Regions from separate parts of the Pseudoduganella sp. UC29_71 genome, predicted to be linked through region 2. Evidence: predicted binding sites of a transcription regulator. Region 2 holds the regulator's gene; the other holds the start of a gene.
The links. Region 2 encodes LexA, which represses DNA repair genes until DNA is damaged. Its sites were predicted from a motif close to ACTGTATNNNNATACAGT; they were not measured.

Region 1: the regulator LexA is predicted to act here: its motif matches at 2,176-2,193, upstream of ACFJI2_RS22825 (DNA topoisomerase IV subunit B).

Annotation. Positions count from the first base shown of each region.
Region 1 is NZ_CP170549.1:5,148,880-5,153,264, forward strand. It holds gene kdpF (K(+)-transporting ATPase subunit F) at 1-15, opposite strand, end outside; gene ACFJI2_RS22815 (TorF family putative porin) at 262-1,032, opposite strand; gene ACFJI2_RS22820 (response regulator) at 1,130-1,993, opposite strand; gene ACFJI2_RS22825 (DNA topoisomerase IV subunit B) at 2,260-4,257, shown strand; gene parC (DNA topoisomerase IV subunit A) at 4,278-4,385, shown strand, end outside.
Region 2 is NZ_CP170549.1:4,322,716-4,327,100, reverse strand. It holds gene ACFJI2_RS19180 (cystathionine gamma-synthase family protein) at 1-488, shown strand, start outside; gene ACFJI2_RS19175 (sel1 repeat family protein) at 562-1,362, shown strand; gene ACFJI2_RS19170 (glutathione S-transferase family protein) at 1,363-1,989, opposite strand; gene lexA (transcriptional repressor LexA) at 2,004-2,660, opposite strand; gene ACFJI2_RS19160 (DUF4351 domain-containing protein) at 2,761-3,741, opposite strand; gene rpsF (30S ribosomal protein S6) at 3,906-4,283, shown strand; gene priB (primosomal replication protein N) at 4,315-4,385, shown strand, end outside.

The DNA.
Region 1 (4,385 bases), 830 kb from region 2:
ATACAAGCTGTTCATTTGCGCTCTCCCAGCGCAGCGCAGCCGGCGGCCAAGCCGCCGCACGCAAGCAGAAAAGCGACCATTGCGCCAATAAACACGACATCCATTTTGTAACCCCCGCAGGTCTTGTTTTGATACTTCCAGCTTATCGAGCGACATCTAAAAGCGGTGTAAAGACTGCCGGGGTGGGTGTAAACGCGGTGTAAAAATCGGCAGCGACAATGGACAGATTCGGCGCGCATGCGAGCCTTGGAGGGATGAGCCTCAGAATACCTTGCTGACGGTTAGCACCAGGGCGGTCTTGCCCAGGAACTTGCCGTTGGCGGGCGACGCGTAGGCGGCCTTGCCGGCGTTGGTGCCGACCACGGCGAACGCGCCGGCGACCACGCCGAAGTCCCTGGTGGCGCCGATTTTCCAGTCCGTGTAGTCGGCCTGGCTGGCGTTTCTCACCTTCTGGCGACCGGCGTGCAGGTTGACGGTGACACCGCCGCCGGCCTCGATATTTGCGCCTGCGTCCAGATAGCCGCTGTTCTTGCTGTCCACGAAGCCGAACAGATTGGTCACCGCGTGCGCGTACTTGACGTAGGCCGGGCCGCAGCCCACCTGGCCGTAGATTTCGGTGCTGTCGGCATTGGCGAAGCCGGCCACGTTTTTCAGTCCATTGGCCGGATAGGCGTAGGTCAGCACACCCACGTCGTAGGACACGCCGGCGCCCAGCTGGCCGCGCCTGCCCGCGTACAGGTCCAGCTCCACGGCGCCGTCGCCGCCCGCGTCCCTGGTCCACTTGATGGTGGAACCCCAGGCGCCTGCATAGAAACCGCTCGGCTTGTGCACGTAATCGACGCCGCCTTGCAGCGCGGGCTTCAGCCGGGATTGCGAGATGCCGCGATAGCGGTAGTCCGACGCGGCGGCCGCGTTGAAGCTGGTTTCGTCGTCCGGCGCTTGTTCGTCGGCGCAGGCGCCGGCGGAGAGAACCGCCAGCATGGCGCAGGCGAGGCTGCGGCGTGCGATGGGATTGCTGAAGATGCTGGTCATATCGTCCTTGGGGTAGTTGCGATATGAAGCAGCGTATCGGCCGGACCGTAAAAACGGCCTAAAAAGGCAAGCGGCCAGCGTAAAGGCTCGGTATAGATCAGGCCAGGCGCATCAGTTTCTTGAGCACGGCGCGCAGCGTGGCGTCGGAGACGGGCTTGTCAAGAAGACCGGCGGCGCCGGCGGCGCGCGCGCGGGCGCTGTCGTAGGGGTAGTCGCGCGACACCATGAACACCACGTCCGGCAAGCGCTCACCTTCCCTGCTGCCGCCCTGCGCGCGCAGCACGGCGCACAGCGCGTGGGGGTCGATCTCCGGCAGCGATGTGTTGATCAGCACAACCGCCACCGGCGCCAGCATCTGCGGCGCGTCGGCGCAGGCGGCCAGCGCGGATGGCTCGTCGGACGCCCACAGGGTCGGGACATCCCACGGCTTGAGCAGTTTGGCGATGTGCTGGCTGAACAGCGCGTTGCGGTCCACCACCAGCACGGCGCCGCGCCGGTCCCGGCCCGCGCTGCGCTGGGCGGCGTATTCGGCCGGGTCGGTCAGGTCCAGGTCCAGCCGTTCGCGCGTGCGGCGCTCGGCGGGCGGCGGCAGGCCGCTGCCGGCCAGCCGGGCCAGCGCGTCCGCGCGGCGCTCCACCAGCCGTTCCAGCTCGGCGTGCAGGCTGGCGTCGTCGCAGGGCAGCGGCAGGGATGGATAGGCCGGCGCCAGGCCCGATGGGGGCGCGCCGAGCAGCAGCGCCGGACGCACGTCGCCGGGGCTGAGCGCCGCCAGCGCGGCCAGCGCCTTCAAGTCGGCGCCGTTGACGAGCAACAGGTCCGGCTCTTGCAAACTGTCGCCCGACAGGCAAAAATACGCCGGCCCGCCCGGGGGCGCGCGGCCTAGCGCCGCCGCCAGGGCGTCGGCCTGCGCCCGGGGGAAGCCGATCAGGCGCACTGCGAACGGAAAGGTGTCTGCATTCATAGGGACGCGGCGTGCTTCAACGTGGTAAAACGTGGCGATTTTTGCAGCGCTTTTCCCCATTTAACCACAACTGCCCGCCATTTCCAGCGCCTTGTTTCCCGCCGTTGCCGCCGGTTGCGGATAGAATGCGCAAGCAAGCGCGCCTGCCGGCGTTGCGCAGAAAGCACTTCCTGAACGAAATAACTGTATATAATCACAGCATTTTGCATCGCATTGCACCTGAGCTGCCGCACCAATAAGAACCGCACAACCTAGCTTGATCACGTATGGCCACTAAAAAACCAGTTTCCGACTACAGCGAATCATCCATCCGCGTCCTCAAGGGCCTGGAGCCCGTCAAGCAGCGTCCGGGCATGTACACCCGCACGGAGAACCCGCTGCACATCATCCAGGAGGTGATCGACAATGCCTCCGACGAGGCGTTGGGCGGCCATTGCAAGAATATTATCGTCACGCAGAATGCGGACGGCAGCATCACCGTGGAGGACGACGGCCGCGGCATCCCGGTCGGCCTGCACCCGGAAGAAAACGTGCCGACGGTGGAAATCGTCTTCACCCGCCTGCACGCGGGCGGCAAGTTCGACAAGGGCTCGGGCGGCGCGTACGCGTTCTCGGGCGGCCTGCACGGCGTGGGCGTGTCGGTCACCAACGCGCTGTCCAAGCGCCTTGAGATCTCCGTCTGGCGCAAGGACGACAAGGGCAACGGCTACCACCACCTGGTGTTCGAGCACGGCGAAGTGGTGGAACCGCTGACCTCCATGCCGGCGCCCAAGGACGGCAAGAAGTCCGGTACCCGCGTGACCGCCTGGCCGGACGCGAAGTACTTCGACTCCTCGCTGATCTCGCAGGTTGAGCTGCAGCGCCTGCTGCGCTCCAAGGCCGTGCTGCTGCCGGGCGTGACCGTCACGCTGAACAACGCCAAGACCGGCGACTCGCAGACCTGGAAATACGACGAAGGCCTGCGCGGCTACCTGACCGAAGCGCTGGCCCAGGCTTCCGACGGCGAAACCCTGATCCCGCTGTTCGAAGGCGCCCAGTTCGCCGGCCCGGACGCGGAAGGCTTCGCCGAGGGCGAAGGCGCGGCCTGGGTGGTGGCGTGGACCGAAACCGGCGCCGTGGTGCGCGAATCCTACGTCAACCTGATTCCCACGCCGAACGGCGGCACCCACGAATCGGGCCTGCGCGACGGCCTGTTTGGCGCCGTGAAGAACTTCGCCGAGATGCACTCGCTGCTGCCGAAAGGCGTGAAGCTGCTGCCGGAAGACGTGTTCGCGCGCGTTTCCTTCGTGCTGTCGGCGAAAGTGCTGGACCCGCAGTTCCAGGGCCAGATCAAGGAGCGCCTGAACTCGCGCGACGCGGTGCGCCTGGTATCGACCTTCGCCAAGCCGCCGCTGGAGCTGTGGCTGAACCAGCACATCGACTACGGCAAGAAGCTGGCCGAGCTGGTGATCAAGCAGGCCCAGTCGCGCCTGCGCTCGCTGCAGAAAGTGGAAAAGAAAAAATCCTCCGGCGTGGCCGTGTTGCCGGGCAAGCTGACCGACTGCGAGTCCACCGACGTGACCCGCACCGAGATCTTCCTGGTCGAGGGCGACTCGGCGGGCGGCTCGGCCAAGATGGGCCGCGACAAGGAATTCCAGGCCATCCTGCCGCTGCGCGGCAAGGTGCTCAACTCCTGGGAAACCGACAAGGACCGCCTGTTCGCCAACAATGAGATCCACGACATCTCGGTGGCCATCGGCGTGGACCCGCACAGCAACGGCGACTCGCCCGACCTGTCCGGCCTGCGCTACGGCAAAATCTGCATCCTCTCCGATGCGGACGTGGACGGCTCCCACATCCAGGTGCTGCTGCTCACGCTGTTCTTCCGCCACTTCCCGGCGCTGATCCAGAAGGGCCACATCTGCATCGCCCGTCCGCCGCTGTACCGCGTGGACGCGCCGGCGCGCGGCAAGAAGCCGATCCAGAAGCTGTACGCGCTGGACGACGGCGAGCTGGTGGCCATCGAGGACAAGCTGCGCAAGGACGGCCTGAAGGACGGCAGCTGGTCCATTTCCCGCTTCAAGGGCCTGGGCGAGATGAACGCCGAGCAGCTGTGGGAAACCACCATGAATCCGGACACGCGCCGCCTGCTGCCGGTGAAGGTCGGCCGCCCCGGCCACAACACCTCCTCCGCGCGCTTCAACATGCTGATGGGTAAAGGCGAAGCCGCCGCCCGCCGCGCATGGATCGAGGAACACGGCAACGAAGTCGAAGCCGACATTTAATACAGCACACGTTATCTGATATGACTCATCAAGCAAATCTCTTTGACGAACCGGCGCAGGAAGAAGCGGCCGGTACAGAAAAAACCGGCCCCGGCGTCAATCCGGTGGCCGAGACGGTCGACGAACTG
Region 2 (4,385 bases):
TCCGCGCCAAGGGCTTGCGCGACTTCGGCGCGTCGCTGGGGCCGGAGGCGGCGCACCACATCGCGGTGGGCGCCGAGACGCTGGCGCTGCGCATGGAGCGCACCTGCGCCAACGCCAAGGCGCTGGCAGAGCTGCTGGAATCGGACGAGCGGGTGGCGGCAGTGTACTACCCGGGCCTGGAGTCGCACCCGCAGCACGCCATCTCGGCGGAACTGTTCCGCGCGCACGGCTCGCTGCTGAGTTTCGAGCTGAAGGACGGCATCGACTGCTTCGATTTCCTGAACCGCCTGAAGCTGGCGATTCCGGCGTCGAACCTGGGGGATACGCGCACGCTGATCATCCCGGTGGCGCACACCATCTTCTACGAGATGGGCGCGGAGCGCCGCGCCTCGATGGGGATTGCGGAGTCGCTGATACGCGTGTCGGTCGGCATTGAAGACACGGCGGATCTGCTGGAAGACTTCGGCTGCGCGCTGGAAGCCTGCTAATTAGTTTCTTTTTGGTTGTGTTTGTTGGTGGTGCGTATATGATGTCTTTTTCCAAACTTCTTGGAGCGGACGGATGAAGAGATACGTATTGGGCGTCATGTTCGCCGCGCTGGCGGCCGCTGCGTTGGCGGACCCGCTGGCGGACGCCAACAAGCTGCTGGAAGCCAAGTTGTATGCCCAGGCGCTGAAGCTGTACACGGAGCTGGCCGCCACCGGCAACAGCGAGGCTCAGTTCCATCTGGGTGAAATGTATTGGTATGGCGAGGGCGTTCCCGCCAGCGACGCCACGGCGGGGACATGGTTCGCCAAAGCGGCCGGCGCCGGCCACCAGGGCGCGGCGGCGGCGCTGGGCGTCATGAAAGAGCGCGTGCTGCGCAAGGCGGACATCGAGTATTACGTCAACAAGTACGACGGCGCCGACTTGGCGCTGGACAAATTCCATTGCGTGGACCCCGTCATCCCCGCCGTCTCGACCACCAATGCCGACATCAAGGCGGTTTCCGGCAGCATTGCCAGCTGGATGGAGTGCTACAACGGCTTTGTGCAGAACATGAGCGCCATGCAGCCGCCGGGCAAGGCTATTCCTGCCGATGTGGCCAAGCTGATGAATGAAACTGAATGGAGCGAGGCCAGTGCGCGCATGGACCAGGCTTACGGCACGGTGATTGCCGCCGCCAAAGGCAAGGCGGACGGCATCGTTGCCGCCAACGCGGCGTGGACCGACAAAACCAGTGAGTTCGTCAAGCAGGAATCGGCGCGCCAGAAGGAGCAGCGTGCCAAGTTCGACCAGATGGAACGGGACCGCATGCGCAATATGTACGAGTCGGACATGGGCCGCACGCGTTCCACGACAACTTCGCTGCCGGGCAAGTAATTACCAGGGTTGTGCGCTTTCCATCTTGTAGGGATGGCGCCAGCCTGGCAGGGCTGCGATGCGGTCCAGCCAGGCCTGCACGCGCGGCGGGTAGCTGACGTTGGCCTGCTCGGGCCAGTACATATAGCCGCAGATGGAAAAGTCGGCCATGCTGACGTGATCGTCGAGCAGGAAGGCGCGGCCGTCGGACAGTTCGTCGTCCAGGCGTTCGATATCGGCGTTGAAACGGTTGCGGAACCAGGGCAGCACGGTGCCGGCATAGGCTGCCGGATCGAACTTCTGGCCGTAGCGCAGGTGCGCCATCGAAAATCCGATGCGGTTCGCTTCCCAGAACAGCCATTCGCGCACGCGCTCCAGGCGCTGACGGCTCTCTCCGCCGAACGCCTGCAGGTGTTCCGCCAGGTGCAGCAGGATGGCGTTCGATTGCACATAGGGCTGGCCGTCATGCACCAGCAGCGGCACTTCGCCGTATTTGGCCAGGCTGCGGAACGGTTCGGGGCGCTCGGCGCGCTCCAGGCGCAGATCAATCTCTTCATACGCATGCGGCACCTGGGCCACTTCCATGGCCAGTTTCACCTTGTAGCTGTGGCCAGACTCGCAGTTTCCGTAGAGTTTGAATACGCCCATGCCGTTCTCCGCGCTCAGTGCCAGCTGCGCAGCAGTCCAACCGCCAGGCCTTCCAGCGCGAACTCTTCCGCTTCCGGATCGACGGTGATTACTTTGAAATCCGGATTTTCAGGAAACAACTCGATGGTCGAGCCGGTCTTCTTGTAGCGCTTGACCGTTACTTCGCTGCCGATGCGGGCCACGACGATCTGGCCGTTCTTTGCGCTGTCGACTTTTTTCACGGCCAGCAGGTCGCCGTCCATGATGCCGACGTCGCGCATCGATTCGCCGCGCACCTTCAGCAGGAAGTCGGGTTTGGCCGAGAACAGGGCAGGGTCCACGCTGTAGCTGGTTTCCAGGTTTTCCTGGGCCAGGATGGGGGAACCGGCGGCGACGCGGCCGATCAGCGGCAGCGACATCATATTGGACGCGGCGGCAGCGGCCGCTTGCGCGACCTTGGTGGCCGCCGATTCGGCGTGCGCGCCCAGCAGGCGAATGCCGCGCGAGGTGCCGGCCGCGATTTCGATGGCGCCCTTGCGCGCCAGCGCTTGCAGGTGCTCCTCGGCGGCATTGGCCGACTTGAAGCCCAGCTCGTTGGCGATCTCGGCGCGGGTGGGCGGGAAGCCGGTATTGTCGATGGCATCCTTGATCAGATTAAGGATTTGTTCCTGGCGTGCGGTGAGCTTGATCATGGTGCTTTTTCGCTCTGAGAGCTGTGGATATAGACAGACTGTATTTTTGTACAGTGTGAGCGCTAATGCAAGGGATTTTGTTGAAGTGAGCGAAATATTTTCAGTGTTTCGGTTGAATCAGCTCGCCCAGGCTGGCTGCCAGCAGAATTTTGTCTTCCAGGGCCGTTAATTCCGCCGGCTGTGCCTGGGCGAGGAATTGTTCCGCGTGCTGCGGAAGCGGCCCGAATCGCAGCTGCAGCAATTTGTGCACGACCGCGCGCCGGCCTTCCTCCCGGCCTTGCTCCCGGCCTTCCTCCCGGCCTTCCTGCAGCCCCTCTTTGCGGGCCTTTTCCCTGGCCATCTTCATCATGAGGTTTTCAAATGGCATTTCCTTACTCCTGTTCAGTTCATCGATCCGTTCGGCCAGCCGGTCTTGCAGGTGGCCGGGGATCTTCATCATCCAGTCTAGTACATTGAATAAATCGAGCACGCGCTGCGCGTTCCAGTCCCGCTCGTACAGCAGGGCGGTCAGCATGGCCTTGAATTCGAAGCGCTGTTGGTCCTGTCCGCGCGTGCGCAGCGTCATCAAATGGGCGGCCGTCAGCAGGGCAAAAACATTGTGACTGGTCAATAACCGGTCCAGATGCGGCCAGAAGTCCAGCAGCTTGACGACGGGGAAGATGATGCTGGTCTCGCATCCGTGGGTATCGTAGCGGTAGCAATCGGGCCGCCAGCCCGGATTCGGATCAGCCAGGATGACCAGCGTGCTGACAGGGCTGTGGAATCGGTCGTAGAGCCGGTAGTGGTAGGTGAAAATACGCTCGGCAAAATCTCGTTCCCGGCTGCGCTGGATCTCGATGTGGATGTACAGAGTCCTGGCTTCGCCATCCCTGCCGGTCACACGCACCAGCTTGTCCAGCCGGCGCCGGCCGAGGCGGGCGTCGCGCACTACCTGCGCCAATTCCTGGTCAAGGAAGCTGGGCGGCTGGCGCCAGTCGATGGTGTCGTGGGCCTGCGGAAAGTAAAACGCCATGAATTCGCGGAAATAGCGCATCACGGCGTCTTTCCATGGCGTGTCGTAGTCGTCGGCGGGCTGGTCCATGGACTGTAGCATGCCCGCGGCCGGGGCGGGCGGCTTTGCGGCGGATCAAGGCGGGCTGTTGCTTGATTTTTCAGCGGAAAGGCGCTATAGTCGCGGGCTTACCTCTTCCCACACCCGTCTTGACGCCGGGGTGGGCTATATTCACAGTCCTTAAGGGAGTTTTCATGCGTCACTATGAAATCGTATTTATCGTCCATCCGGACCAAAGCGAGCAAGTGCCCGCGATGATCGAACGTTACAAAGCCAGCGTGACCTCGCGCGGCGGTAACGTACATCGCGTGGAAGATTGGGGCCGCCGTCAAATGGCTTACTCGATCCAGAAACTGGCTAAAGCACACTACATCTGCATGAACATCGAGTGCGACAACGAGACCCTGGTCGAGCTGGAAACCGCATTCAAATTCAATGATGCCGTGCTGCGTCACCTGACCGTGAAAATGAAGAAAGCGGAAACCGCTCCTTCGCCGATGATGAAGTCGGTACAACGTGAAGACGCGGCCAAGAGCCATCGCGCCGAAGCCCAAGCAGCTGCAGCGGCCTAATCGCCCTGTTGAGTATTGACCAGGATCTGAACTGAACCAGCTACAGGTAACCGCCCTCATCACCGAACGGGACACCATCAGGTACACCCCGGCCGGCATGCC